3 regions of the Arthrobacter sp. K410C genome follow, and region 2 is predicted to be linked to each of the others. Evidence: riboswitches for the same ligand, from Rfam matches in the RefSeq annotation. Region 2 holds a riboswitch; each other region holds the start of a gene.
What was found. A riboswitch is a leader RNA that binds a small molecule or an ion and turns the genes downstream of it on or off. The one in region 2 is predicted to bind thiamine pyrophosphate.
Positions count from the first base shown of each region.

Region 1: another riboswitch for thiamine pyrophosphate. It lies ahead of thiD (bifunctional hydroxymethylpyrimidine kinase/phosphomethylpyrimidine kinase); the one in region 2 lies ahead of AC5RU7_RS15920 (ECF transporter S component).
Region 3: another riboswitch for thiamine pyrophosphate. It lies ahead of AC5RU7_RS18210 (ECF transporter S component); the one in region 2 lies ahead of AC5RU7_RS15920 (ECF transporter S component).

Region 1 covers NZ_JBNHFJ010000001.1:39,987-49,916, forward strand. Annotated here, with positions in the region: gene thiD (bifunctional hydroxymethylpyrimidine kinase/phosphomethylpyrimidine kinase) at 1-1,231, opposite strand, end outside; TPP riboswitch at 1,239-1,336, opposite strand; gene AC5RU7_RS00250 (Rne/Rng family ribonuclease) at 1,488-4,829, opposite strand; gene AC5RU7_RS00255 (vitamin K epoxide reductase family protein) at 5,268-5,936, shown strand; gene ndk (nucleoside-diphosphate kinase) at 6,008-6,421, opposite strand; gene AC5RU7_RS00265 (DUF4233 domain-containing protein) at 6,501-6,965, opposite strand; gene AC5RU7_RS00270 (bifunctional folylpolyglutamate synthase/dihydrofolate synthase) at 6,968-8,326, opposite strand; gene ileS (isoleucine--tRNA ligase) at 8,330-9,930, opposite strand, start outside.
Region 2 covers NZ_JBNHFJ010000012.1:43,620-53,549, reverse strand. Annotated here, with positions in the region: gene AC5RU7_RS15945 (glutamate--cysteine ligase 2) at 1-377, opposite strand, end outside; gene AC5RU7_RS15940 (UDP-N-acetylglucosamine 1-carboxyvinyltransferase) at 445-1,968, opposite strand; gene AC5RU7_RS15935 (glycoside hydrolase family 25 domain-containing protein) at 2,168-3,001, shown strand; gene AC5RU7_RS15930 (energy-coupling factor transporter transmembrane component T family protein) at 2,998-3,798, opposite strand; gene AC5RU7_RS15925 (ABC transporter ATP-binding protein) at 3,795-5,348, opposite strand; gene AC5RU7_RS15920 (ECF transporter S component) at 5,348-5,971, opposite strand; TPP riboswitch at 6,033-6,168, opposite strand; gene AC5RU7_RS15915 (heme-degrading domain-containing protein) at 6,249-6,800, shown strand; gene AC5RU7_RS15910 (hypothetical protein) at 6,797-7,003, shown strand; gene AC5RU7_RS15905 (DUF4383 domain-containing protein) at 7,102-7,560, shown strand; gene AC5RU7_RS15900 (iron-containing redox enzyme family protein) at 7,622-8,671, shown strand; gene AC5RU7_RS15895 (glycosyltransferase family 2 protein) at 8,668-9,738, shown strand; gene AC5RU7_RS15890 (CDGSH iron-sulfur domain-containing protein) at 9,735-9,930, shown strand, end outside.
Region 3 covers NZ_JBNHFJ010000018.1:3,152-13,081, forward strand. Annotated here, with positions in the region: gene tkt (transketolase) at 1-1,619, shown strand, start outside; gene tal (transaldolase) at 1,644-2,759, shown strand; gene rpe (ribulose-phosphate 3-epimerase) at 2,832-3,509, shown strand; gene AC5RU7_RS18200 (ribose-5-phosphate isomerase) at 3,554-4,027, shown strand; gene AC5RU7_RS18205 (cupin domain-containing protein) at 4,172-4,534, shown strand; TPP riboswitch at 4,591-4,729, shown strand; gene AC5RU7_RS18210 (ECF transporter S component) at 4,790-5,413, shown strand; gene AC5RU7_RS18215 (thiazole synthase) at 5,432-6,232, shown strand; gene AC5RU7_RS18220 (hypothetical protein) at 6,692-6,964, shown strand; gene AC5RU7_RS18225 (YcnI family copper-binding membrane protein) at 7,092-7,844, shown strand; gene AC5RU7_RS18230 (Gfo/Idh/MocA family protein) at 7,834-8,835, shown strand; gene AC5RU7_RS18235 (TetR/AcrR family transcriptional regulator) at 8,932-9,519, opposite strand; gene AC5RU7_RS18240 (trimethylamine monooxygenase) at 9,848-9,930, opposite strand, start outside.

The sequences.
Region 1 (9,930 bases), on a different contig from region 2:
GGTGGTCGACGTAGGACTTTGTCACGGGGCCAAGTTCGGCCTGGACGGGGCGCGTGCTGAGCCAGGATCGGTGCAGCTCGGACTCAACCTCCAGGCACTGCTGCGCGGATCCGGCCCAGAACAGCTGCTCCGCCTCCGTGGGGGCCAAGGCGCTTGCCCGTGCCAGCACGCGGGAGTAGCCGTTCAGGTAGATGGCGTCCTGGGCCAGGTAATAGGCAAATTCCTTCTCCGGCAGGCTGCCCGAGACCAGGCCGCGGATGAAGTCCAGGCGGTAGATGGCGTCCAGGTCCGCTTCAGCTTCAGTCCAGAGCAGGGCTTCGAATGACCCCGGCTGCGGAACTGCCCGCAGGTGGTGGAAGTGGTGCACGGGCCCGTTGCCGGCTCCTACCTCAAGCCGGGCGGAGTCCGCGAGCGCCCCCGCCAGCCAGGGCTTCACTTCCCGCAGCGACGCCTCCCAGTCCCCCCGCCGAGCCTGCACCGTGGCCATTGCAGAGGACAGCGAGCACCCCGTTCCGTGGCTGTTCCTGGTGGCCACCCGCTCCCCCGGTACCTCGATGACCTCCGCCCGCAGCAGGCCGGCGGTGTTGACCAGGGCGTCCGGGCATTGCGCACCTGACAGGTGGCCGCCCTTCACAAGCACGGTTGCTCCGGTGGCATCGGCCAGCTTTCGCCCTTGTTCCAGGGCCCCGGCCCAGGAATCCCGGGGTTCTTCGCCCACGAGCATGGCAAGTTCGGCCAGGTTCGGGGTGATGAGGTGGGCCAGCGGCAGCAGATCGCGGAGCGCTGCCTCGGCGGATTCCTGGAGCAACCGGTCACCGCTGGTGGCCACCATTACCGGGTCAAGGACCACGACGGCGGGACGCACCTTCTCCAGCCAGGTCCGGACCGTGGCGATCACCCCGGCGTCGCCCAGCATGCCGATTTTGACGGCGTCGATGCTGATGTCGTCACTGATGGCATCCAGCTGGCAGGCGAGGAAGGACGCGGGCGGCAGGTGGACGGCAGCCACGCCGCGGGTGTTCTGCGCGGTGAGGGCGGTGATGGCAGCCATGCCGTAGCCGCCGTGCGCCGCAATGCTTTTCAGGTCCGCCTGGATGCCGGCGCCGCCGGACGGGTCCGAACCGGCAATGGACAGGACGCGCGGCACGTCCCGGCGCAGCGCTGGCTGGGCGGGCGCGGCCTGGACGGTCGCATCCGGGATTGCGTCGGGCTGGGAAGTTTCCGCGGGCATAAAGAGGGTCGAAGACAAAGGACATCCCTTCGCCGGTACTAGCCGGACAGGTTCAACGGGTCTGGATCTCAGCCGGCCCTTCGCGCGGCACCCCGTGTCGGTTACCCAGCCTAGCCGCTGACCTGGGAGCCCGGGAAAAGTGACAGCCACCGCATGCAGGAAAGTCCCCGCCTTATGGGCCGTTCCCCCCGGAATACGGAGGGGAACGGTCCACGAGACGGGGACTTCCCGGGTTACCCAGTGGCCCTGCCTGGGCTTAAAGCTCAGAGGCAGGAACCCCCACGCCCAGGATGATGGGCGCCTCGGCGGGCTTGGGCGCGCCTTCCTTGCGTTCCTGCGAGGCCGATGCGGGTTCCGGGGCCTTGGCAGCATGGCTGTGTCCGGCGCTGGGTGCCGGAACGTTCTCGTGCTGCTGCACGCTGGTTTCGTTGGCGGCACCCTGGGCGCGGCTAGCGCTGCGGTTGCGCCGCGGCCGCCGCTGGCGGGACTGGTCCACCGTGTGGTCAGACCAGTCCTTCTCAGCTTCCGCAGGGGCAGCCGGCTGTTCCGCCTGTGCCGGAACCGCCTCGGGCCGCGTGGCTTCCTGTTCTTCCGCGGGGGTTTCGGCGGCAGGCGCCGGTTCGCCCAGGTGGGCGAAGGCTTCCGCGAGCCTGTCCAGGGTGAGGGCAGGGCGGGGCTGCTGCTCCTCCGCGTGCTCCACGAAGGGCAGGGCAACCTTCTCGCCGCCGAAGGTCAGGACAGCCGCAGGCCGTGGCGGGGTACCGGCGTCGTGCTTCTCTTCCACGGCAGGCGCCGCGGGCTGGGCCGACTGGGCCTGCCTGGCCGCCGCGACCTCGTCGTCGTGCAGGTGCGCCGCATGCGCAGCCGCCGCGATGTTGGCAAGGGCCAGCCTGGTGGCTTCAGCCTTGGCGTGGCGCTCGGCGTCGGCCGGGTCCGGGTGGACCGTGTGGACATGCACAGCGGGCGCCGGCGCAGCATCGGGTTGCTGGCCGCCGCGTCCGCGCCGCCGCTTGCGATCCGGGCGTCCCCCGGGCTGGCTGCTGTCGGTCCGCTGGCCCTCGTTCCGGTGGCTTTCGGCACGGGATTCCGGCCGGCTGTCGGTGCGCTGCACGTGGTGCTCGGCAGCAACGATGTTGGCGCGGCGGTGCTCCACGGGGTCGTCGTGGGTGACAACGCCGCGTCCGGCGCAGGCCTCGCACTGCTCGCCAAAGACCTCCAGGAGCCCGGTGCCCATGCGCTTCCGGGTCATCTGGACCAGGCCCAGGGACGTGACTTCGGCAACCTGGTGCTTGGTGCGGTCGCGGCCCAGGCATTCCACCAGGCGGCGCAGCACCAGGTCCCGGTTGGATTCAAGGACCATGTCGATGAAGTCGATGACGATGATGCCGCCGATGTCCCGGAGGCGGAGCTGGCGCACCACTTCCTCGGCTGCTTCGAGGTTGTTCTTGGTGACGGTTTCCTCAAGGTTGCCGCCGCTGCCCGTGAACTTGCCCGTATTGACGTCAACCACGGTCATGGCTTCGGTGCGGTCGATCACCAGGGAACCGCCGGACGGCAGGAAGACCTTCCGTTCCAGGGCCTTGTGGATCTGCTCGTCGATCCGCCAGGCGGCGAAGATGTCCTGGTCCTTGGTCCACTTCTCGAGCCGGCCCACCAGGTCCGGGGCAACGTAGGTGACGTAGGCCTCGATGGTGTCCCAGGCCTCTTCACCGGACACGATCAGCTTGGAGAAGTCCTCGTTGAAGACGTCGCGGACCACCTTGATGGTGAGGTCCGGTTCGCCGTACAGCAGTTCGGGGGCCAGCACCTTGGTGGAGGTGGACTGGCTTTCGATGCCTTCCCACTGGGCGCGGAGCCGGTTGATGTCGTGCGTCAGCTCTTCCTCGGACGCCCCTTCGGCCGCGGTGCGCACAATGACGCCGGCCTGCTCCGGGAGGCGGTCCTTGAGGATGCGCTTGAGGCGGTTGCGTTCGACGTCGGGCAGCTTGCGTGAGATGCCGGTCATGGACCCGCCGGGAACGTACACGAGGTAGCGGCCGGGCAGCGAGATCTGGCTGGTCAGGCGAGCGCCCTTGTGACCCACCGGGTCCTTGGTCACCTGGACCAGGACGGTGTCGCCGGACTTGAGCGCGTTTTCGATCCGGCGCTGCTTGCCTTCGAGGTTGACGGCCTCCCAGTTCACCTCACCGGCGTACAGGACGGCGTTGCGGCCGCGCCCGATGTCCACGAATGCTGCCTCCATGGAGGGCAGCACGTTCTGGACCTTGCCCAGGTAGACGTTGCCGATCAGCGAGTCCTGCTGGGTCTTGGAGACGAAGTGCTCGGCGAGGACACCGTCCTCGAGGACGGCAATCTGGATTCTGTCGTCGCGCTGGCGGACGATCATCTGGCGGTCCACGGATTCCCTGCGGGCCAGGAACTCCGCCTCGGTGATGACGGTGCGGCGCCGGCCGGTATCGCGGGACTCACGCCGGCGCTGCTTCTTCGCTTCCAGGCGGGTGGAACCCTTGACGCTGGTCACGCGGTTGCTGGCGGCCTGCTCGGTCACCGCGCGCGGGGCGCGGACACGGGTGACGGTGTTGGGGGGATCGTCGTCCCCGCCGCCGGTCAGTTCGAGGTCCTGGTCGCCGCGGCGCCGCCGGCGCCGCCGGCGGGATGTGACGCCCTCTTCCAGGAGGGCGGACGCTTCGTCGCCCTCCGCTTCGGCGTCGTCGCCGGCTTCGCCGTCAGTGGCAGCCTCCGCGTCACGATCTTCGAGGCGGCTGCGGCTGCGGCGGCCGCGGCTGCGGCGCCTGCGGCGGCCGGCGGAATCGTCGGCGTCGCCGTCCTCGGCGTCGTCCTCTTCCACATCCTCCGGGACGGCCGGAGCCGGGCGCACCACAGTGCTCAGGTCCGGGGCCTGGAACAGTACGGAAGTGGGGGAAGCCGGTTCCAGGAACAGTGAGGCAAAGGCGCTGGCAGCTTCCTTCGCAGGCTCCTCCGTTTCGGCGGGCTCCCCTGCAGCGGCGTGTTGCGGCGCGTCGCCTGCAGCGGCCGCGTCCGACGGCGCCCGGCCGGCGTCGTGGGCTGCCGGTGCCTCTTCCGGCGCTGCCTCAGGTGATTGCTCCTCGGCAGATGCTGCGGCGGGGGCACCGGTTTCTACTGCCTCGCCAGCAGTTGCCGACTCCAGTTGCGCCGGAGCAGCTTCCGCAGCGGGCGCTGCTGCAGCTTCGGCTGCCGGGGCAGCTGCCTTCCGGGTGGCAACCCGACGGCGGCGGACGGGTTTCTCTGCCACTTCCGTTTCCGGGGCAGCAGGCGCGCCCTCCGCGGTGTCAGCCGCAGCGGCTCCAGTCTCTGCGGCATCCCCGGCGAAGGCCGGGAGGGGCTCCGCGGCGTCAACCTTTTTACGGGCGCGGGTGCGGCGGTCCGGCGCCTTGGTTTCCTCGGCCGCAGCCTCAACGTTCTCCGCGGTGGCGGGGTCGGCCGGAACGATGCCTTCCGCGGCAGTACCGGCGTCGTCGGTTTTCGTTACCGCCTTGCGGCGGGTCCTCTTGGGTGCGACGGGGGCCTCGGAGGCCGGCGCATCGCCGTTAACGGCCAGGTCTTGCTCGTTTTCCATATGCAGCTACACTCCTGCCCCTGACGCACCGCCACATCCGGCACCCATTGGGGCACATATTGTCAAAACCCGCAGGCGTTGACAGAAGTCAAGTGGATACTCCCAGGTTCGCACCGGCATTGGGGTGCGGCAGCCCGTGGGAGCCGGGGGATGTCCTGAAACCCGTTGTTCTACATGCCACAACCAGGTGCCGTCCAATGGAGTCGCGGGAGTGCCGTCAGCCTTCGAAGCCTGCCCTGCTCATCATTGGCGGTCTTGAGAACAGTCCACCGGACCGGAGTCCGAATGTGGATCGGCTTCCAACCAGGTTCATTCTCTCACATCCGGACTAAATCACGGCGGAGGCGGAGGCTGCTGCCCCTTTTTCCTGGGAATGGCTTCCAGCCCGCGGCGTTACAATCGGGCTAAGGAGCACCGGACGAAAAGGACGCCAAACCAATGCCCAGCATCTCCCCCGCCAGCGGCACCGAAGCCCCGGACCGGACCACCGGCCCGGACAGCAGTTCCGCGGCCGTGCCCTTCATGGCCCGCAACCAGCCTTTCGGCTGGCTGCTGGTGATCACCGGCGCCGTCGGCTGGCTGGCCTCGGGAACGCTGGTCCTGGAAAAGCTTGCAGTGCTCCAGGACCCGAACCACACCACGGTATGCGACGTCAATCCCTGGATTTCCTGCGGGGATGTGATGAAGACGTGGCAGAGCTCCCTGTTCGGCTTCCCCAACATGTTTATCGGGATCGTGGCGTTCGCCGTCATCATCACCGTGGGCATGGCACTGCTGTCCGGCGCCACCTTTGCCCGCTGGTTCTGGGTGGGCCTGCAGACGGGCGTCACGCTCGGATTCGCCTTCGTGGTGTGGCTGTGGTCGCAGGCCCTCTACGACATCCACATCCTGTGCCCCTTCTGCATGATCGTGTGGGCCGCCATGATCCCCCTCTTCATCTGGGTGACCATCCGGAACATCAGCGCCGGAATCATCCCCATCCGCACTGGCGCTGCCCGCCTGGTGGCTGATTCCGGCTGGATCATCGTGGCCCTGCTCTACGTGGCCGTGGCCGCCAGCATCTTCTTCGCGTTCATCCAGGTGTTCGCCGGGACGTCAGGTTTCTAGCCGCAACGACAGCAAAGGGAAGGCCGGTGTTCTGATGAACACCGGCCTTCCCTTTGCTTCGTTCAGGTCCTTTAGAACCAGATCTTGATCTCCCGCTCGGCTGAATCGGTGGAGTCGGAGCCGTGCACCAGGTTCTGCTGGACCTTCAGGCCCCAGTCCCGGCCGAAGTCGCCGCGGATGGTGCCCGGGGCCGCCGTCGTGGGATCGGTGGTGCCGGCCAGCGAGCGGAAGCCTTCGATGACGCGGTGGCCCTCGAAGATGGCCGCCACCACGGGCCCGCTGAGCATGAATTCAACCAGCGGCTCATAGAACGGCTTGCCAACGTGCTCCTCGTAGTGCTGCTCGAGCAGTTCGCGGGTGGCATCCACCTTCTTCAGTTCAGCAAGGGTGTATCCCTTGGCTTCGACGCGGGCCAGGATGGCACCGGTGAGGTTACGGGCGACGCCGTCGGGCTTGATCAGGACGAGGGTGCGCTCAGTGGTCACAACTGCTCCAATGCGTTGGTGGGGTTTCGGGACAAGTCTACGGGGACCCGCCGGCAGGGTCCGGTCGGTTCAGTCCGGTTCAGGGGGTCTGCGGCTGGCCGGGCCCGGCGGCCTGGTCCGGATGGGCCGCTTCCCACTCGGCCTGCTCGCGCTCCCGCTGGGCGGCTTCGCGGTCCAGCCGGATGCCGGTCCTGATTCCGTACCACCAGGCAAGTGCGAACAAGGCCCCCACGAGGAACATGGCGGGTTCGAAGATGCCGGTCAGGATCAGCACGATCTGCAGTATCCAGCCGAGCCCGATGCCCCAGGGCTTTGACAGGACTGCACAGGCCAGGACCATGACCACGCTCAGGCCAATGCCGACGCCCAGGATCAGCGCCGGCGGAAACTCGCCGCGGCGCAGGCCGAATACCGCCAGGGTGGCGAAGAACATCACGAATGCTTCCAGGAGCAGCACCGTGGAGGCGAACATGACCTTGGTGGAGCGGCGCTTCCTGGGCATGCCTGGACGCCACTGCCGCTGTGCCTTGGTGAGCCGGGCCATCCTTACGCCTCCGTCTTTCCGAGCAGGATGCGGGCTTCCGCCACCAGCGTGATGGAGCCGGTCACCAGGACGCCGCCGGAGAGGTCGTCATTGGCTTCGGCCCGCTCCACGGCCCATTCAAGGGCGTCGTCCAGCTTCTCGGCGATGTGCACGTTGTCCTCGCCGAAGCCGAGGTCAACGGCCAGTTCGGCGAGTTCGGCGGCCGGAACGGCGCGCGGCGAGTTCGACTGCGTGAAGCAGTATTCCTCGGCAACGCCACCCAGGGATTCCTTGAGCTGGCGCAGGATCTCCTCGGCGTCCTTTTCCTTGAGCACGCCCACCACGGGAACAAGGCGGGTGAACGTGAAGGCTTCCTGCAGTGCGGCGGCTGACGCCTTGATGCCGTCCGGGTTGTGGGCGGCGTCCACAATGATGGTGGGCGCAGTGCGCACCACTTCCAGCCGGCCGGGGGACGTCACCGCGGCGAAGCCCTCCTGCAGCACCTCGAAGTTGAGTTCCTTTTCCCCGCCGAAGAATGCCTCCAGCGCGGCCACCGCCACGGCCGCGTTCTGGGCCTGGTGGGCGCCGTGCAGGGGCACCAGCAGGTCCGGGTACCGGCCGGCGATGCCCTGGATGGTGACCATCTGGCCGCCGACCGCCACGCTCCGGGACTCGACGCCGAACTCCACGCCCTCGAAGCGGAACGGCACGCCCACGTCCTTGGCTTTCTCGAGGAGCACCTGCGCGGCGTCCAGCGGCTGCGCTGCGCTCACCAGGTAGCCGCCCGGCTTGATGATTCCGGCCTTCTCCAGTGCGATGTCGCCGGGGGTGTCCCCCAGCAGATCGGTGTGGTCCAGCGAAATCGGGGTGACGACCGAGACCTGGCCGTCGCCCACGTTCGTGGCGTCGGTGATGCCGCCCAGGCCCACCTCGATGATGGCCACGTTGACCGGCTGGTCCGCGAAAACAGCGAAGCCCAGGATGGTAAGGCACTCGAAGTACGTGAGGCGCGGCTGCCCCTCCGCTTCCAGTTCGGCGTCCACGATCTGCAGGTAGGGGCGGATCTCGTCCCAGATCCGGACGAACGTCTCGTCAGCGACCGGATGCCCGTCAATGCTGATGCGCTCGGTGACCTTGGAAAGGTGCGGGCTAGTGTAGCGGCCCGTGCTCAGCCCGTGTGCGCGGAGCACGGCTTCGATCATGCGGGAGGTGGAGGTCTTGCCGTTGGTGCCCGTCACGTGGATGATCGGGTACGCCTTGTTGGGTTCGCCCAGCACCTCCATGGCCCGGAAGAGCGGAGCCAGCCGGGGTTCCATCTTGTTTTCCGGTGCCCGGCCGAGCAGTTCGGCGTAGACACTTTCCACTGAGAAGTGATCGGTCATGTCCTAAGCCTCCACTTTTTCGACGGCGACGGCGGGTTCGGCCAGGTCGGCAGGTTCCGCAGCAAGGTCCACGGTCAGCGTTTCACCCTTGACCAGGTCCGCGTTCCCCAGCAGGGCGTCCACCACGTTCTGCGGTGCCGTCACCGTGGTGCGGATCCGGTCGCTGACGTTGAGTCCGGCGTCCTTGCGGGCCTGCTGGATGGCGCGGACCATGTCGCGTGCCAGGCCTTCGGCCTCGAGTTCCGGTGTGACCTCGGTGTTGAGGACCACGAAGCCGCCGCCCGCAAGCACTGCGACGGACGCCGAACCGCGGTCGGATTCTGCCACGACGGTCTCCAGAGTGTACTCCTGGGGTTCCAGCTGGAGCCCACCCGCGGTCACGACGCCGGCATCATCCACGGACCAGTCACCGGACTTGGATCCCTTGATGGCCACCTGGACGTTCTTGCCCAGGCGGGGTCCGGCAGCGCGGGCGTTGACCACCAGCTTCTGCTGGATGCCGAACTCCTCGGGGGAAGCAGTGGCGGCGTCCAGCAGCCGGACCGAGCGGATGTTGAGTTCGTCCGCGACGACGGCGGCGAAGCCCTCCAGCGCATCGGCACCGGGTGCCACCACGGTGAGTTCCTGGAGCGGCAGGCGGACACGCAGGTTCGCTGCCTTGCGCAGGGACGAACCGGTGGAGCAGATCTGCTGCACCCGGTCCATGGCCTGGACCAGGTCCGGGTTGGCCGGGAACAGTGCGGCGTCGGGCCAGTCCGCCAGGTGCACGGAGCGGCCGCCGGTGAGCCCGCGCCAGATTTCCTCGGTGACCAGCGGCAGCAGCGATGCGGCGGCACGGGAGACAGCCTCCAGGGCGGTGTACAGGGCGTCGAAGGCGTCCCGGTCCTCGTCGAAGAAGCGCTGGCGGCTGCGGCGGACGTACCAGTTGGTGAGCATGTCCAGGTAGCTGCGGAGCTCGTCGCACGCACCGGAGATGTCGTAGGTGTCCAGCTGCCCGGTCATGTTCCGCACCAGCTCGCCCGTGTTGGCGAGCAGGTACTGGTCCAGGGTGTCCGTGTACCCGTCGTAGCGCAGCTGAGCGTCATAGCCGGCGCCGTCGTTGGCGGCATTGGTGTAGAGCGTGAAGAAGCTGTACACGTTCCACAGCGGCAGGATGACCTGCCGGACGCCGTCGCGGATGCCCTGCTCGGTGACGATCAGGTTGCCGCCGCGCAGGATGGGGCTGGACATCAGGAACCAGCGCATGGCGTCCGACCCGTCGCGGTCCAGTACTTCGGACACGTCCGGGTAGTTGCGCAGGCTCTTGGACATCTTCTGCCCGTCGGACCCGAGCACGATGCCGTGGCTGATCACGTTCCGGAATGCAGGCCGGTCGAACAGGGCCGTGGAGAGGATGTGCAGCATGTAGAACCAGCCGCGGGTCTGCCCGATGTATTCGACGATGAAGTCTGCCGGGTTGTGGGTGTCGAACCAGGCTTCGTTCTGGAACGGGTAGTGCACCTGGCCGTAGGGCATGGAGCCGGAGTCGAACCAGACGTCCAGGACGTCCTCCACCCGGCGCATGACGGACTGGCCTTCTTCGGGCGTGCGCGGATCATCCGGGT
Region 2 (9,930 bases):
CTGGCGTAGCGCGGATCAGGAGTGGTGTGGCTGTTCAGGCCCAGCGGCGAGGTGGCCAGCGCGGCGACGCGGGCGTTGTGTTTCTTCGCGGCCTGGTCTGCGAGCAACCGTCCGGCCCTGATCTGGTCCAACAGGCTGCCGGATTCAAGGCAGGGCCGGGTCTGGGTCTCAATCTGCTCAAGCTTCAGTTCGGCACTCAGGCCCGTCTCGTCGTCGTCATAGACCGTTTTGTCCTCGGTCACAAGCGCATGCGGATCCTGGGCGGAATCGTCGGCAGCCACCCGGCGGCCGGACAGCAGCGCGTCGGCCAGCGCCAGCGGCTCCCCGGTCTCCGGATCAACAATCAGGAGCTCTTCCTCCACGCCGAATGTACGCATATTGACATTCTGCGGCAGCGGGAACGTATTTGAAGCGGCCCTGCCGTTCATGACGAAGCGTTAATGCTCAGTCCTGGAAGTACTCCACCTTGGCGCCGATGGTGTTCAGCCGCTCCGCCAGGTCCTCATACCCGCGCTCGATGACGTAGATGTTCCGCAGTTCGGACACCCCGCGGGCCGCGAGCATGGCCAGCAGCAGGCACGCTGCCGGCCGCAGTGCCGGCGGGCACCCGACTTCGGCCGCGCGCCACTTGGTGGGCCCGTTGACATAGATGCGGTGCGGATCCAACAGCTGCACCTGGGCCCCCAGCCGGTTCAGCTCCGTCAGGTAGATGGCACGGTTTTCGTAGACCCAGTCGTGGATCATGGTCTGGCCTGTGGCATTGGCTGCTATCACGGCGAAGAACGGCAGATTGTCGATGTTGAGGCCGGGGAACGGCATGGGGTGGATTTTGTCTTCGGGTGCGTGCAGCTCCGACGGCTTGGTGGTGACGTCCACCAGGCGGGTCCGGCCGTTGCGCGCCATGTACTCGCCGGAAATTTCCAGCTGCTGCCCCATCTGGCCCAGCGTGGCAAGCTCAATCTCCATGAACTCGATGGGCACGCGGCGGACGGTGACCTCGGAATTTGTGACGATCCCGGCGGTGATGAGGCTCATGGCCTCAATGGGGTCCTCCGACGGGAAGTACTCGATGTCCGCATTGATAACGGGCTTGCCCGTGATGCTGAGGGTAGTGGTTCCCACGCCGTCGATGGTCACGCCAAGCATCTGCAGGTAGAAGCAGAGGTCCTGGACCATGTAGTTGGGGCTGGCGTTGCGGATGACCGTGGTTCCCTCGCGGTGCGCGGCGGCCATGATTGCATTTTCGGTGACGGTATCGCCGCGCTCGGTGAGGACGAAGGAACGGTCCCGGGCATCCGGCGGCGGTGCCTGGATGGCGTAGAAGCCCGCCGTGGCCTCCACCGAAAGCCCGAACTGGCGCAGGGCCTGCATGTGCGGCTCAACCGTGCGGGTCCCCAGATCGCAACCCCCGGCATACGGAAGCCGGTATTCCTCCGTCTCATCCAGCAGCGGACCCAGCAGCATGATCACACTGCGGGTCCGGCGCGCGGCATCCACGTCCATTGCCTCAAGGTCCAGGACGGCCGGCCGGCGGAGCCGCAGGTCGGTATCGTTCAGCCACGTGCACTCCACACCGATGCTGGTTAGGACCTCCACGATCCGGTTGACTTCCTCAATCCTGGCCAGGCGGCGGAGCACGGTGGTGCCGCGGTTGATCAGGCTGGCGCAGAGCAGGGCGACGCCGGCGTTCTTGCTGCTGTTCACGTCGACGGCGCCGGAGAGGGTCCGCCCGCCCTCCACGCGCAGGTGCGTCATCTGCGGCTTGCCCACGTTGACGATGCTCCGGTCGAAGATGCTTTCCAGGCGCTGGATCATCTTCAGGCTCAGGTTTTGCTTTCCCTGCTCCATCCGGGCCACTGCGCTCTGGCTGGTTCCCAGCTCGGCAGCCAACTGGCCCTGGGTCCAGCCCTTCTCGGTCCGGGCATCCCTCAGCATGGCGGCAACGTGCTCAGTGGTTTCCTGCGTCATGCCAGAAATATATCATAAATGAGTTATTCGGCGTCATCACGGCCGCATAACGGCCCTCCCAGACGACCCATACCCGCTTTATGCGATAGAGACCTTGCTGGAACACCCTCCGTTCTTGAGCATCAGCTGCTTGTTCCGCCGGCACCCCGGCGGGAGACTGGAAGTGCACGTCCCTTCCCCGACACCAAGGAAAGGCGCAATGCTCCGGCACCATGCCCGCCCGTTCCCGTTCAGGCTTGCCTGGCTGCTGGCGGCAGCCGTACTGCTGGCCGTAGCGGGTCCTGCTTCCGCGGCGCCCTCCCCGGGCGAGGGCGGCCAGTCCCTGCTCGGCAACGACGTGTCATGGCCGCAGTGCAACAAGGAGCTGCCGAGGGGGCAGGCTTTCGGGATCGTCGGCGTCAACAACGGACTGGCGAACACCACCAACCCCTGCCTGGACGAACAACTTGAGTGGGCAGCCGCTTCCCCCGGCCTGCCCGGCCAGCCGGCGGTTTCGCTGTACGTCAATACCGCGAATCCGGGAAGCTCCGGCTCCTGGTGGCCCGCCAACAACGAGTACCCCATCGGGCGGCAGGTCCACAACCCCTACGGCCCCTGCAGGGAGGGGGACTACGGCAAAGCCTGCGCCTACATGTACGGCTGGGCGAAGGCCTACGACGACGCCTACGTCCGGGGAATCACTAATCCCGCCGGCTATGTCTGGTGGCTCGACGTGGAGACCGAAAACAGCTGGTCCGGCGACAAGGACGCCAACCGCGCCGTCCTGGAGGGCATGACGGACTTCTTCCACAGCATCAACGTCAAGGGAGTGGGTATCTACTCCACGTCCCTGCAGTGGGGCCGGATCGTTGGCAACGTCAGCAGCACCAGCAACCTGTACCGATTGCCGAGCTGGCTGGCCGGCGCCCGCAACGCATACCGGGCGGCCGGCGCGTGCCTAAACGCACCGCTCACGGGCGGGGGCACCGTGGTCCTGACCCAGTTCGTGGCGCGGGGCTTCGACTACAACCATGCGTGCACGCAGGAACCCTAGCTTCCCAGCCACACCATGTTCCAGGTACCGGCAGACACGGCCGCCACCACTGCGAGTCCCGCCATGAGCAGGCCGCCCGCCAGCACCCACGCATCCAGCGCACTGTAGGTTGAGGCGCGGGCCCAGGTTCGGGTCCCGCCGCCAAATCCACGCGCTTCCATGGTGACTGCCAGCCTCGACGCCCGCCGGATGGCCTGAACCAGGAGGCCGAAGCTTTGCCCCAGGGTGGCTTTCGCCCGCTGCAGCACGTTGCCGCGCGACCCCACACCGCGCGCGCGCCGTGCCATGCCAATGGTTTGCCACTCCTCCGCCAGCAGGCCCACCAGGCGCATGGCGGCCAGGGTGCCCAGCACGAACCGGTGCGGCAGGCGGGCCTTCTGGGCCAGCGCGTCCGCGAGATCGGTGGGATCGGTGCAGCTCATCAGCAGCACCGCCGGCAGCGCAATCGCGAGCCCGCGGAGCATGAACCCGAGCCCCGTCTCCAGGGACCCTTCGCTCATGGTCCAGATGCCGACGTCGATCAGCGTCCTTCCGCTGTCCGGCGCGAGGATTGAGGTGCTCCAACCGCCCACGGCGGCGGCGAGGATCAGCGGCCATCCACGCTGCCAGAGCAGCGTGAACGTGAGCCCGGCAAGCGGGAACAGCAGGACCTCGAAGGCCAGCGCCACCGAAGCGGACACCCAGTCGATGGAAAGCGCCAGGACCACGGTGATCAGGAGGACGGCGGCCAGCTTGCTGAGCGGATTGGCGCGGGTCAGCAGGGCGTTGTTGCCGCGCAGGTGCAGTTCCTGCCTCACAGGGCCACCTTTTCCGCCGCGGCCAACTTCAGCTCGGTTCCGCCCAGGGCGGCGGTGAACTCGGCGTCGTGGGTCACGGACACCACGGCGGTGCCGGAGTCCAGGAGCTCGGAGAGGAAGGACGCCAGCTCAGCCCAGGTGTTGGCGTCCTGGCCGAATGTGGGCTCATCCAGTACCAGGACCTGCGGGCTGGCCGCCAGGACGGTTGCCACCGAGAGCCGCCGCTTCTCCCCGCCCGAGAGGGTGTAGGGATTGGCATCCACCAGCGGGGTGAGCCTCAGCCGCTCCAGCAGCTCGTCAACGCGGTCCTCGCCGTGGCCCAGATGGCGCGGGCCAAACAGCAGCTCATCACTCACCCTGCCGGTGACAAACTGGTGTTCCGGCTCCTGGAACACCGTGCCTATCCGCTCAATCAGTTGCTCTGCCTTCCACCTGAAGGGGTCGATTCCCGCGCCCCGGCTCAGGCGGGTTGTTGCGGAGATCTTGCCCGCAACGGGCTCCAGCAGCCCCGCGAGGGTCAGTGCAAAGGTGGACTTACCGGCACCGTTGGGCCCGGTGATGGCAAGCGCCTGCCCGGCCCGTACCCGCGCGGTGATGTCCTCCTGCACCGGAAGCGGCTGGATTTTCCGGAATCCGCTGCGGCGCGGGCGTTCCCGGGACACAGCCACTTTCTCGGCGGCCAGCATCAGGTCTCCCGCGCCTGGGCCGGTGCCGGCTGCGCGGGGACGGGTGGCCGGCACGTAGCCGGGCACCCACACCCCGGCGGCGGCCAGCATGGTGCGGGCCTCGTCCAGGACCCGGTCCGGCGGACCGTCCAGGAGGACGCCAGGATCGGCGGCCGAGCCCGGCTGCAGGACCACGATCCGGTCCACCAGGTCCTTCCACACCGACACCCGGTGCTCCACCACCACCAGCGTGGCACCGGTTTTATCCAGGCAGCGCGCCACGGCGTCACGGACCTCCAGCACACCGGCCGGATCAAGGTTGGCGGTGGGCTCGTCCAGCAGGATCAGCCCGGGCTGCATCGCCAGGATGCCTGCCAGCGCAAGCCGCTGTTTCTGCCCGCCGGACAGCGCCGACGTCGGATGGTCCAGCGGCAGGTGGGACAGCCCGACGTCGGCGAGCGCCTCGTGCACTCGGGTCCAGATGGCGTCGCGGGGGACGGCGAGGTTCTCGGCGCCGAACGCGACGTCGTCCCCGACCCTGGAGAGGACCACCTGGGTTTCGGGGTCCTGCTGCATCAGTCCAGCACGTCCGCGCTGCCCCCGGGGGGACCCGCCGTCGACGAGCAGTGAACCTGACTCGTCGGAGTCGCCGGCCTCGCCGTCGTCGTTCACATCGCCCAGGACCCCGGCGAGGGCGTGCAGCAGCGTGGACTTGCCGGCGCCCGAGGCCCCGAGCAGCAGGACGCGCTCCCCCGGTGAGATGTCCAGGTCAAGGGCGTGGACGGCGGGCCTGGCGCGCCCGGCATGCCGCCAGCCCCAGCCACGCGCCGTGACTGCGGCCGGCCGCACCGCCCCGGCCGTGCCGTGGTGGGTAGGTGCCTGCATCAGGAGAAGACGGGCTCCGTTGCCGCCTTGCGGGAAGCGAAGGAGCTCAGGACCCCGGTCCTGGCCAGGCCGCGGGTGGCGATCCAGGACAGGGCACCGGCGATGACCGCGCCGGAAATCGCGGTGAAGATGATGTAGGCAAGCTTGTCACCGCCGGAGTACGCGATGTTCCAGCCCCACGGCGCGAAGGAATCGTTCAGGCCGCAGAACAGGCCCGCGGCAGCACCGGCCAGCAGCGACACCGGCAGGTTGAACTTCTTGTAAACGAAGATCGCGAAGATAATTTCGGCGCCCAGGCCCTGGACCAAGCCTGAGAACAGCACGGAGGCGCCGTACTGCGAGCCCATCAGGAGCTCACCGGTGGCTGCCACGGTCTCGCAGAACAGCGCCGCGCCGGGCTTGCGGATGATCAGCATGCCCAGCACTGCCGGGATCATCCAGCCGCCGGCGATCAGGCCGGTCAGGGGCGGGTAGACCGCGTTCATGGGCGCGGAGACCGCGGCCGCGCCCTGGGACCAGGCCCAGAAAATCACGCCGCCGGCGATGGCGATCAGGGCCGCCACCACGATGTCCACGACGCGCCAGGACTTGCTGGTGGTCTTCTTGATTGCTGCAGTGCTCATGAAAAAAATCCTCCTGGGAAACAGGAGGGGAAAGCACGGCACGCGGCTACTGCCGTTGCCGGACTTCGAGAACTCGACTCCCTTGCGCCGGTACTAACCGGATCAGGTTCGAGGGTCTGCGGCTGTCCGCACTCTCAGCGCCCACCTGCGGTCCCCGGCCATGCGGGCCCGACGGCGGCGCTCCCCTGTCGTTAAGTGTTGCTTGCTTGAATAATGCATTGGATTGCCCTGTTGGGCGTGGTCCAGTTTACACCGGGAGAGGGGTAGATTGTGGGCCATGACTGCCAATCCGCCGCATATGACTGAGTTCGATCCGGACTCCGATTCCGCCCAGCCGGAGGGATCCCTGCAGGTCCTCATCGGCCGCGTCGAGGGTGAGATCCATGAACTCCAGTTTCCGGGCTTCTCCATGGATGATGCGCTCAACCTTGGCCTCCTCCTGGTGGAGCTGGGCAAGGAGCGCGGCCTGCCCATCGCTATCGACATCACCAAGGGCGAACAGGTCCTCTTCCATGTGGCATTGCCGGGCGCCACGCCGGACAACGAACACTGGATCCGCGCGAAGCAACGGACAGCTGCACGGTACGAAGTGCCTTCCCTGCTGGTGGGGCTGCGCGGGCGGCTGCGCGGAGGCAGGATCGAGGACGAGGGCTGGTTCGACCAGACCCGCTACGCGGCACATGGCGGGTCTTTCCCTGTCTATGTGACGGGCGTGGGTGCGGTGGCCACCGTCACCGTGTCCGGGCTGCCGCAGGTGCAGGATCACGACCTGGTGGTGGAGGCCATGCGTGAGGTGTTGCGGTCCACCGGGGCTGACGGGGCACCATGACCGGCACTCCCGCTGACAATCCCGTCCGGGCGGCGGTGGACAAGGCCGAAGACGAGATGATCTTCATCGGCCCGGACCATCCCTACTATCCCCTGCTGGCCGAGCTGGTGTCCGCCGTCGGCAAGGCCTGGCAGCAGGGGTATGAGCAGGGCCGCAGCGGCGGGCACTACCCGAACCCCTACACTTGGACCGGGCTGGCCTGACGGGTTTCCAGCTGCCGGCGGGGAAACAAAGCCTGCTTAGCTTTTATTAGTAATCATGCTTACTATGTTGTTTCCACCGCGTACGAGGAGTCCAGGACATGGCAGTCAGCACCCGCCCACCGGGCGTCCGAACCGCGCTGCAGTGGTCCACGCTGGCTGTTGCCGGCATTTTCCTGTTCGCCGGCATCCTTGGATTCGTTCCGGGCATCACCAGCAACTACGGCTCCCTGGACTTCGCCGGCCCCGGTTCAAAGGCCCTGTTGCTGGGTACGTTCCAAGTGTCCGTCCTCCACAATTTTGTCCACCTCCTCTTCGGCGCCGCCGGAGTGTTCATGGCACGCACCCACCGGCAGGCCCGGAACTTCCTCATATACGGCGGCGTCATCTACTTGGTCCTCTGGCTGTACGGACTGCTCATCGGGGACGACACCCCCGCGAACTTCATCCCGGAAAACTATGCGGACAACTGGCTGCACCTCATTTTGGGGCTGGCCATGATCACGCTTGCGGTCCTCCTCTCCCCGCGGGCCACGCCGGCGGACAGCCGGAAATCCTGACCACACCCACCGGCCGCCAGCGCAGACGGCACGGTCACAACCCGAGACCTAGGAGCAACCCATGCGAATCCCGGAACCCCGAGGCCCCATCAGCAGCACGCTGTTCAACGTCCTTGCAGGCGCGCCTGGAGGCTCCGCCGAATCACTGGCCGGGCTGCGGGAGCTCGCCTCGAACCGGCTGGCCGAAACCGTGGACATCATTGGCGACGACGATGCCCAGCTTGCCCTTTTCTGCCTGTACGAGCTGCACTACTCCGGGCTGGACGGCGTCACGGACCACTGGGAATGGGATGCCGGGCTGATCCAGGTCCGGCAGATCCTGGAAAAGCCTTTCGAAGCGGCCCTTCGGGCGGCGGCCGGCGAGGCTGCCGGAGAGCTGGAACTTCCGGGGGAGCTCACCAGCGACGCGGTGGCGGATGTGCTGTTCGGCCTGGCCGGCAGGGACACCGGCCCCAGCGTCTCCCGCTATGTGGCCAAGAAGGCCAGCCTGGACCAGCTCAAGGAGTTCCTGATCCACAAGTCCGTGTACCAGCTGAAGGAGGCGGATCCGCACACCTGGGCGATCCCCCGCCTCAGCGGCCGGGCGAAGGCTGCCTTGGTGGAAATCCAGGCCGACGAGTACGGCGGCGGCCGCCCGGACCGAATGCACAGTGCCCTGTTCGCCCGCACCATGCGGGGCCTGGGGATGGACGACTCCTACGGCGCGTACGTTGACGCCGTCCCGGCGGTTTCCCTGGCGGCCGTCAACCTGATGTCCCTGTGCGGGCTGAACCGGCGGCTCCGCGGCGCCATCACCGGACACCTGGCCATCTACGAGATGACGTCTTCGCAGCCCAACCGCTTTTACGGCAACGGCTTCCGCCGGCACGGCTTCGACGCCAGCGTCACCCACTACTTCGACGAACATGTGGAAGCCGATGCTGTCCACGAGCAGATCGCGGGCCGCGACCTTGCCGGCGGGCTGGTGGAAGCCGAGCCGGAGCTGCTGGACGACGTCCTGTTTGGGGCAACGGCAGCCATGGCCATCGACAGCAGGCTGTCCGCCCACCTTCTTGACTCCTGGGAAGGCGGCCGCTCCTCGCTCAGGGCGGCAGTACCGGCGGCAGCGTGACCTCCCCGGCCAGCGGAGAATCCGCCGCACGGCTCCCCGCGGAGTACATCCTTCCCCTGCGCTGGACAGACGACACCGGACTCGCCGACCTGGTGGACTACCTGCAGCGCCTGGTGGCCTGGATCCCGGTCACGGTGGTGGATGGCTCCGGCCAGGACCTGTTTGCGCACCACCGGGAGCAGTTTCCGCCGCAGGTGCGCCACATCCGCCCTGCGGGCTGGACGGAGTCGGGCAGCGGCACGCCGCAGGGTAACGGGAAGGTCGCGGGCGTCGTCACGGGCGTGCGCGCCGCCAGCGCAGAACTGCTGGTAGTAGCCGACGACGACGTCCGCTACACGCGCGGGTCCCTCGCCGCCGTCGTTGACCACCTCGGGTCGGCGGACGTGGTGCGACCGCAGAACTACTTTGACCCGCTGCCCTGGCATGCCTTGTGGGATACTTCCCGGTCACTCATTAACCGGGCATGGGCCGCGGACTTTCCCGGAACACTCGGGCTGCGCCGCAGTGCCCTCCTGGCCACGGACGGCTATGAGCCCGTCCTGTTCGAAAACCTGGAGCTGATCCGCACCGTCGAGGCCGCCGGCGGACGAGAGCGGATCGTTCCGGGCCTTTACATCGCCCGCAGGCCGCCCAAAGCCAGGCACTTCCTCAAGCAGCGCCTCCGCCAGGCCTACGACGATTTTGCCCAGCCCCGGCGCCTGGCCGCGGAACTCGCCCTGCTTCCGGCCATCATCGGGGCAGCCACCCTCCCCCGGCGGGCACGCACCGCGGTGTTTGCGGGACTGGCGGCCGCGGCGGTGGCCACAGCCGAGACCGGACGCCGGCGCCACGGCGGTACGGCCGTGTTTCCCTTGCCCGCGGTGTGCTTCGCGCCGCTGTGGGCGACGGAGCGGGCCGTTAGCATCTGGGGCGCCCTCGCGCTCCGGCTCATGGGAGGCGTCCCCTATGCCGGTGCCAGGATCCGCACGGCCGCCCATTCGAAAGCCGATCTCCAGCGCCGGCATCACGGGAAGCTGCAGGCCTTCCGGCAACAAGCGACGGCACCAACCCTGAAGGAGCAGCAATGAACCAGGACCAGCCCGATAGCTCCATCGTGGTATGCCCGGACGGGCCACTCATCGTCCGGGGGGATTTCGAGATCGTCACGCCCTCAGGCGAGCCGGTCCCGCGCGAACGGAAAACGGTGGCCCTGTGCCGGTGCGGGGCTTCGGCCATCAAGCCGTACTGCGACGGCACCCACAAGATGATCAAGTTCCGGA
Region 3 (9,930 bases), on a different contig from region 2:
GCGACATCCAGGAAGGCGTGACCTCGGAGGCTTCCTCCCTGGCCGGCCACCAGGAACTGGGCAACCTCGTCGTCATCTACGACGAGAACCACATCTCCATTGAGGACGATACCGACATCGCCTTCACTGAGGATGTCCTGAAGCGTTACGAAGCCTACGGCTGGCACACCCAGCGCGTTGACTGGACCGAGACGGGCGAATACGTCGAAGACGTCCAAGAGCTCTACTCCGCGCTGCTGGCGGCCAAGGCTGAGACCTCCAGGCCGTCCATCATCTCGTTGCGCACCATCATCGGCTACCCCGCCCCCAAGAAGCAGAACACGGGCAAGATCCACGGGTCAGCCCTGGGCGCCGATGAAGTTGCAGCTCTGAAGGAAGTGCTGGGCTTCGACCCCGCCAAGTCCTTCGAGGTGGATGAGGACGTCCTTGCCCACGCCCGCAAGGTTGTGGACCGCGGCGCAGCCGCCCGCTCCGAATGGGAAGAGTCCTTCTCCGCTTGGCAGTCCGCCAACCCCGAGGGCGCCGCCCTGCTGGAGCGCGTCGAAGCCCGCCGGCTGCCCGCCGGACTCGACGCCGCCCTGCCTGTCTTCGAGGCAGGTAAGGACGTCTCCACCCGCGCCGCGTCCGGCAAGGTCCTGAACGCCATCGGACCGGTCATGCCGGAACTCTGGGGCGGTTCAGCCGACCTCGCCGAGTCCAACAACACCACCATCGAGGGATCGCCGTCGTTCATCCCGGCTTCCCGCTCCACGGAAGCCTGGAAGGGCAACCCCTACGGCCGCGTCCTGCACTTCGGCATCCGCGAGCACGCCGCCGCCTCGATCGTGAACGGCATCAGCCTGCACGGCAAGACCCGCGCGTTCTCAGGGACGTTCCTGATCTTCAGTGACTACCAGAAGCCGGCCATCCGCCTCGGCGCCCTGATGGGCGTCGGGTCCATCTATGTGTGGTCACACGACTCCATTGGACTGGGCGAGGACGGCCCCACCCACCAGCCGGTGGAACAGCTCTCCACCCTGCGTGCGATCCCGGGCCTGGATGTTGTTCGACCGGCCGACGCCAACGAGGTTGGCATCGCATGGAAGACCATGCTGCAAAACCACAGCAACCCGGCCGGCATCGTCCTGACCCGCCAGAACGTTCCGACTTTCGCCCGCGGCGAGGGGACCGCCGAGGGTGACACGTTCGCTTCCCCGGCAGGTGTGGCCAAGGGCGGCTATGTCCTGGCCGAGGCATCCAATGGCGGTGCCACCGTCCCGGCCCAGGTGCTCCTGATCGCCACCGGCTCCGAAGTGCAGCTGGCAGTCCAGGCCCGCGAAGCACTCCAGGCCGAAGGCATCGCCACCCGTGTCATCTCCATGCCGTGCGTTGAGTGGTTCAACAAGCAGGACGCTGCCTACCGTGAGTCGGTCCTCCCGTCCGCGGTCAGGGCGCGTGTCTCCGTTGAAGCAGGACTGGCCCTGGGCTGGAAGGAATTCGTCGGTGATGCCGGCCGTTCCATCAGCCTCGAGCACTACGGCGCCTCCGCTGACTACAAGCGTCTCTTCCAGGAGTTCGGCATCACGGCGGAAGCAGTCACAGCCGCCGCTAAGGACTCCCTCGCAGGCCTGCAGGCCTAACAACCGATTTCAGGAGAAAAGACAATGACTACTCCCACCCAACAGCTCTCCGACGCCGGAGTATCGATCTGGCTGGACGATCTTTCCCGAGGCCGGCTCTCCAGCGGCGGGCTGCAGAAGCTCATCGAAGAGAAGAACGTGGTTGGCGTGACCACCAACCCGTCCATCTTCCAGGCCGCGATAACTTCGGGCACCGACTACGACGCCGCCATCGCCGGGCTTGCCGCGCGGGGCAGCAGCGTGGAGGAGACGATCTTCGAGATCACCACCACCGATGTCGCGGACGCCTGTGACCTCTTCGCCCCTATCGCCGCCGCGACGAACGGCGTTGACGGCCGCGTGTCCATCGAGGTGGACCCACGCCTCGCCTGGGACACCGCCGGCACCATCGCCGAGGCCAAAGAACTGTTCAAGAAGGTCGACAAAGACAACGTCCTGATCAAGATCCCGGCCACCCTTGAGGGCCTTGAGGCCATCACTTCCGTTCTGGCCGAGGGTATCAGCGTCAATGTGACCCTGATCTTCTCGCTGGAGCGCTACCGTGCCGTCATCAACGCCTTCCAGGCCGGCCTGAAACAGGCCAAGGAGAACGGCCACGACCTCTCGAAGATCCATTCGGTGGCGTCCTTCTTCGTTTCGCGTGTGGATACCGAGATCGACAAGCGCCTCGACGCCATCGGCACCGACGAAGCCAGGGCGCTCAAGGGCAAGGCAGGCGTCGCCAACGCCCGCTTGGCTTACCAGGTCTACGAGGAGCTGTTTGCCACTGAACGCTGGGCAGTCCTGGCTCAAGCCGGCGCCCGCCGGCAGCGGCCGCTATGGGCCTCCACCGGTGTGAAGGACCCCGCTTACTCGGACACCCTCTACGTCACCGAACTCGCCGCCGTCGACGTGGTAAACACCATGCCCGAGAAAACGCTGGACGCCACTTTCGACCACGGCGTGATCACCGGCGACACGATCACCGGCACATACGAGGAAGCACAAGGTGTGCTCACCGCCATCGAGCGCCTCGGCGTCTCCTACAACGACGTCGTCACTCTCCTGGAATCCGAAGGTCTGGACAAGTTCGTGGCCAGCTGGAAGGAACTGCTGGCCGATGTTGAGGGCGCGCTCTCCAGCGCCCGGAAGGCATCCTGAACCATTGAGTGCGCCCTGCGCGGGACCCATAGGGGTCCCGCGCAGTGGCCGCAGATCAGAAAGGCGGACACCATGTCCAAGCCACCCCTAAATTGCTGTATCAATCCCAGCATCCTGTCGGCCGACTTCGTCAACCTCGAAGCAGAGCTTGCCCGCATCAGCAATGCCGATGCTGTCCACGTGGACGTTATGGACAACCACTTCGTCCCGAACCTGACCATCGGCCTGCCTGTCGTGGAAAGGATCCAGAAGGTCAGTCCTGTGCCGCTGGATGCCCATCTGATGATTTCCAATGCTGACACCTGGGCCCCCCAGTTCGCTGACGCCGGGATTGCCTCGGTCACCTTCCATGTTGAAGCATCGGTTGCACCGATCAAGCTTGCCCGTGAGCTTCGCGCCCGGGGCTCGAAGGCCGGCATGGCCCTGCGCCCTGCCACGCCGGTGGAACCGTACCTGGACATGCTTTCCGAACTGGACATGCTGCTGATCATGACCGTTGAACCGGGCTTTGGCGGCCAGGCCTTTTTGGACGTGATGCTGCCCAAGATCCGCCGGGCTCGCGCCGCCGTCGACGGTTCAGGGGTGAACGTAGCCATCCAGGTGGACGGCGGCATCACGGAAGAAACCATCACCCGTGCCGCCGAGGCCGGCGCCAACGTCTTTGTCGCGGGCTCGGCCGTGTACGGCAAACCTTCCCCTGCTGAGGCAATCGAGTCGCTGCGCGCGAACGGCCAGCTTGCCTTCGCATAGCAGCAGGCCGCCCCATCACCGTTACCAATCTTGAAGGACCCATAATGCGCGTTCACATCGCAACCGACCACGCCGGCATGGAGCTCAGCTCCCATCTGATCACCTCGCTCGCAGCCAGCGGCTACGAGATGGTGGACCACGGACCGGCCGCCTACGACGCCGAGGACGACTACCCCGCATTCTGCATCAACGCCGCCGCCGCCGTCGTGGCCGACCGGGCGGCAGGCATGGACGCGCTCGGAATCGTGCTGGGCGGCTCCGGCAACGGCGAGCAAATCGCCGCAAACAAGGTCAAGGGAGTCCGGGCAGCCCTCGCGTGGAACCTCGACACAGCCAGGCTCGCCCGCCAACACAACGATGCCAACGTGGTCGCCGTCGGAGGCAGGCAGCACAGCGTCGAAGAGGCCACGGAACTGGTCAAAGCATTCCTGGCAGAACCATTTACTAATGCCGAACGCCATGAGCGCCGCATCGGCAAAATCGCTACCTTCGAAACCACGGGCGAGATCGTCGAATAACCCCCACCAACAAAACCCCGGGCCAAGGTTGTCGTCAACCCTGCCGCCAGCCATCCCGGAAAGTTCTCCCGCTGCTTAGACCAGTCGGGGATCCCAACACCGACTCTCCCGTCCCGGGGGAGCAACCCAGAAAGGAAGATTCACATGAGCATAACTTTCGAGCCGACCGCCCTCTTCCAGGGGAAGCTGGACGAAGCACCGCTCGGTCCACCCCTGGCCGAAGTGCTGGGCGACGAGATTCCGACGCGGATCACTATCCCCTTTACCAGCGATGATTCCCGGATCCTCTCCGGAGTCTGGGAAGCTGACCCAGGCCTTTCACGATGGGAGTTTCTGGAGCGCGGCGAGTCGATCTACGTCCTTGAAGGCCGCATGGTGGTTACCGAGGATGGCGGAGAGCCGACTACCGTAGAGGCCGGAACCGCAGCTATCTTCCCCATCGGTTGGAAGGGCACCTGGGAAATCCAGGAGCGCATCAGAAAATTCTTCGTCATTTTCACGCCCTGACCCAGGGAAACTGTAAGGCCTGGACACGTGCCAGGCCTTACAGTTTGTAGCCATTCATACAACGACAGGGGAGCGCCGCCATCCGGCACTGGCCATGGCCGGGGACCGCAGGTGGGCGCTGAGAGTGCGGACAGCCGCAGACCCTCGAACCTGATCCGGTTAGTACCGGCGCAAGGGAGTCGAGTTCTCGAAGTCCGGTAACGGCAGTAGCCGCGTGCCGTGCTTTCCCCTCCTGTTTCCCAGGAGGATTTTTTCATGAGCACTGCAGCAATCAAGAAGACCACCAGCAAGTCCTGGCGCGTCGTGGACATCGTGGTGGCGGCCCTGATCGCCATCGCCGGCGGCGTGATTTTCTGGGCCTGGTCCCAGGGCGCGGCCGCGGTCTCCGGGCCCATGAACGCGGTTTACCCGCCCCTGACCGGCCTGATCGCCGGCGGCTGGATGATCCCGGCAGTGCTGGGCATGCTGATCATCCGCAAGCCCGGCGCGGCATTGTTCTGCGAGACCGTGGCAGCCACCGGTGAGCTCCTGATGGGCTCGCAGTACGGCGCCTCGGTGCTGTTCTCAGGCTTGGTCCAGGGCCTGGGCGCTGAAATCATCTTCGCGATCTTCGTTTACAAGAAGTTCAACCTGCCGGTGTCGCTGCTGGCCGGTGCTGCCGCGGGCCTGTTCTGCGGCCTGAACGATTCCTTCGCGCCGTGGGGCTGGAACATTGCGTACTCCGGCGGTGACAAGCTTGCCTACATCATCTTCACCGCGATTTCCGGCGCGGTCATCGCCGGTGCCCTGTCCTGGATCGCGACCCGTGGCCTGGCGAAGACCGGGGTCCTGAGCTCCTTTGCCTCGCGCAAGGCAGCCACGGAGTCCGTCCTCTCCTGAGGCCTGAAAGGTTAGCTGATGACCATCACCACCGAAATGTGCGTGGACAGCGATCCGTTGATCATTGACGGAGTCGAAATAACTCCGCGGCTCATTATGGGCATTGGCGGAGCCCCCAGCCTGGACGGACTCGGAAGCGCCCTCGTTGCTTCTGGGACCGAGCTGACCACCGTCGCCATGCGGCGCTATTCGCCGTCGGAGGCCGGTTCCTTATTCCAACTCCTGCTCGACCACAAGATCCGGGTGCTGCCCAACACCGCAGGCTGCTTCACGGCAAAAGATGCGGTGCTCACCGCCGAAATGGCGCGCGAAGCATTGGAAACCGACTGGGTCAAGCTCGAGGTGATAGCTGACGAGCACACCCTGTTGCCCGATGCCGTGGAACTGGTCGATGCCACGGAGCAATTGGTCAACCGCGGCTTCAAGGTATTCGCGTACACCAACGATGATCCGGTCCTGGCCCTACGGCTCGAGCATCTGGGAGCCTCCACCGTTATGCCCCTTGGCTCACCCATCGGCACGGGCCTGGGCATCCTGAGCCCGCACAACATCGAGCTGATTGTGTCCCGCGCTTCCGTGCCCGTCGTGCTCGACGCTGGCATCGGAACCGCCTCGGACGCGGCCTTTGCAATGGAACTGGGGTGTGACGCTGTCCTGCTGGCTACAGCTGTCACCCGGGCACAGAATCCGGTGCGCATGGCCACCGCATTTAAACACGCAGTCCTCTCTGGAAGGCTGGCGAACCGCGGCGGCCGCATACCCCGCCGCGAGCATGCACTGGCGTCATCACCCTTGGAAGGACGAGCCGAGTTCCTGTAACGGGGTGCAGGCACCACCGACTGCAAGCCGTCCAAAACGGTAGGTAAAACCATCCTGATACAGCGTTTCCCACGACCACACATGACGGGATCATGGATGCCGGGAAGGAGCAGAGATGACGACACAAACGTCCGTCCGGCTGCTCCGCGCCGGTCTGGTGGGATCCCTGATTTTCATTCTCGGTGCGGGCGGACACCTCGCTGGTGGCGGTCACGCGCCCCGGCCCGAGGTCATGACCGCGCTCTTCGTTGTGACCTTGGTTCCGATAGTGATGCTTTCCTCACACCGGTTCTCGGTACCTGGGCTTCTTTGTTCGCTGGGCGCCGGCCAAGGGTGGCTGCATTGGTCCCTTGACGCTCTCGGCCCCGGACAGCACCCCACCTCGGCTCTGCTGTTGCCCGCTTCCCGCATGCCGGACACCTGCCGGCTCCTGGCACAGACACTTCCGTGGGGATCGTCATGTCTTCCGCTGACGCAGCGAGCGGATGGCTGATGTTCACTGCCCACGCCGTTGCCACTCTGGTCACAGCGCTGCTCCTGGCTCGTGGCGAGGATGCGTTGCGCCTTGTAGCCACCTTGCTTGAGCCGCTCGTGCGACTCCCTGACTTCATCGCCTTGCCGCCGACGGTCCGCACCCGGTGGCGCACCGACGTCGTAACTTCCCCGGCAGCCGCCTCGCTGCGACTTCCTACCCGGCGAGGTCCGCCACCAGCCGTCCCCGCGGCCACCTGAGTACCCGCCTTCCGTCTGGAACACAGGAAACCAGGGACCGGCCGCCGCCGACAACAGGCGTGCGCCCCATGCCCCGCCTGGGTTTCTTGACCTCACCATCCCTTAGTTCCGCGAAAGGCATTCTGCCATGAAGACATCACCTCGCCGTACCCTTAGCACCGTCGCCGCCACAACATTGGCTGCCGGGCTGGTGGCCCTAAGCACAGGCACAGCTTCCGCCCACGTCCGCGTCGACCCTGACGGCACAGCCGAGGGCAGCTACACCCAACTAACCTTCCGGGTGCCAAACGAATCCGAAACGGCCAGAACCAGCAAACTCGAAATCTCCCTGCCCACGGAGACGCCATTCACCTCCGTCTCCGTGAAGCCCGTGGTCGGGTGGAAGGCAGAGGTGGTGAACAGCGAACTGCCGCAGCCCGTCACCGTCAACGGCGCAACCGTCACCAAGGCGCCGACCTCCGTCATCTGGACCGCGGATGAAGCTCACCAGATCGGTCCGCATGAGTACCAAACCTTTTCCATCTCGGTCGGCGTGCTGCCCAAAGCCGGTACTGAACTGATCCTGCCTGCGTCCCAGACCTACACCGACGGGAACACCGTGAAATGGGAACAGGAAACCAGCGAGAGCCAAGCCGAGCCAGAATACCCGGCCCCCGCCTTCACCACCACGGCAAAGACGGATGGCCACTCACAGGGCAGCACTGCAACTCCCAACGCCCACGTTCCGGCCGCGGCTGCGTCCAGCATCTCCGCTGCCACTGATGCGGGATCGGCAGTAGGATGGCTCGGCCTTGCAGCAGGGCTGATCGGGCTGATCACCGGTGTAACTGCCCTCGCACGTACGCGCACCATTCGTCGAGGAGATTTAGATGAGCGATAAATTGCGTTGGGGCGTGCTCGGCACCGCCCGTATCGTCCGTAAGACAATCCCGGCGCTGCAGGAGGCGAAGAACGGGGAAGTCGTTGGCATCGCCTCCCGCACCGAGGGAAAGGCCAGGGAATACGCGGACAGGCACGGGATCCCGCAGGCGTTTAGCTCCTATGGCGCGCTTCTTGCTTCCCCGGACATCGACGCTGTGTATATTCCGTTGCCGAACGCACTCCACCTCGAGTGGATACTGAAGTCCTTGGACGCAGGCAAGCACGTACTCTGTGAAAAACCACTGGTGACCAGCGCCGCCGAATGCGATGAGGTTAGACAAAAGGCCGAGGAGACCGGGCTTAAAGTCCTGGAAGGCTTCATGTACCGCTTTCACCCGCGTTTCGAAAAGCTGCAGGAACTGCTCGCGGGCAATGCCGTAGGCAAACTGACCTTTATTCACGTCGGGCATTCGTTCGACGCCGGCAGCGGTGACAACATTCGCTGGTACAGCCAGCTCGGCGGCGGCGCACTTTTCGACACGGGATGCTACTGCGTCAACGTCAGCCGTATGGTTACCGCCCAGGAACCGAGCCGAGTCAACGCATTCGGCAACTACCGCGACGCCAACGACGAGGGTCGAATCGACACCAGTATTGCGGGCATACTGCGCTTCCCCGGCAGCGTAACAGCGCTGTTCGATACCGGAGTAAACCTCGAACGACGCAACTTCCTGGAACTGACCGGAACCGAGGGCCGCCTCTACCTCGATAATCCGTTTGGCCTTCTTGAGGAGGATTCGGTTCTGGAGGAGCACCACTTCGGAAAGGACACGATTTATCACAAGATCAAGGGAGAAAATCACTTCGTACGGATGAGCGAACACTTCTCTGACAGCGTCCTGAACGGTACTCCGCTCCGCTACGATCTCACGGACGCGGCCAACAATGCCCGGGTGCTTGAAGCCCTCGATCGGGCGGCACGCAACGAAGAGGCGTTCCGCTCCGACTGAAACAGCTGTGGCACTGTCATAGCGGTGGGTGACCAGCAAGGAGACCCTTTCGGTCGTTGACTCTCCGCGTTGCCGCGGTTAGCGGCAGAGTTGTCCTCAGACGCCGGCCCTGGTCAGCAGTGCATCAAGCGTCATGAAGAACAAGGCGCGGTGGTCGGCCGCCGTTGGGTCGGTCAGGTATTGAAGGGCCGCCCCGTCGTAGATCATCAGGAAAGACCTTACGAGCTCAGGGATGCCAATACGGCACTCGTCGCCATTGCTTTGGGCTGCCGATGAGAATATGCCTCCCAGCTCCACTTCGTAGGCAGGATAAATCTTCGCGGCCAGCGGGCTGACGGCGGCGCCGCGTGTTGCCCACAAAATGAGCTCGATCTCAGCAAGGAGACTGCCCGGCTCTTCTTCCAGTGCTCGCCAATAGCCTTTAGCCACTTGTTCCACCGCATTACGAAGGCCTAGGTGGGCCGGGACGTCCCCGGAAAAGCTGCTCAGGTTTTTTAGCCAAGCCTCGGCGGCCGCCTCCATGAGCTCTTCCTTGCCGCTAAAGCAATAATTGGCAGTGGCCAAGGGAGCATTGGCCTCTTTAGCAATGGCGCGCATGGTTACAGACTGAACACCCTCGCGCCTCATAAGTTCCACGGTTGCTGAAATCAGCTGTTCTTTTCGATCTTTTGAGGACACCCGCATAATTCACTCTCCAGTCTCGCGTTCGGCGGCCCTCCTGGGGCACCTCTTAAGACTATGGCCTGGCGAGTGAAAGGTTCATTTCCTGTCTAGAACGCTTGACCCGAACTTGTGTTCGTTTCCCTTAGTGCCCATAATTTGCCCGGATTTCGAGAGCTTTTAGGAAACACTTCCACCACTCCACGCAGTAACCGAACTGGTTCCTCCCCACGAGAGGTGCCGTTGTCGATGCCACGAAGGTCATGAGGTAGAAGTAGTAGGGCTGACTCGTACACGTGGCAGGCCGCCGCCTGGTAAGCCCAGCCGACGGCCTGACGCCACGTGACCTTGGTTAGGTGGCGGCTACGGTCTCCGTGAGATCGTCAGGTGCCACGTTGTCCAGATCCTGGGAGGCTCCGTGCAGGTAGCGCTCCA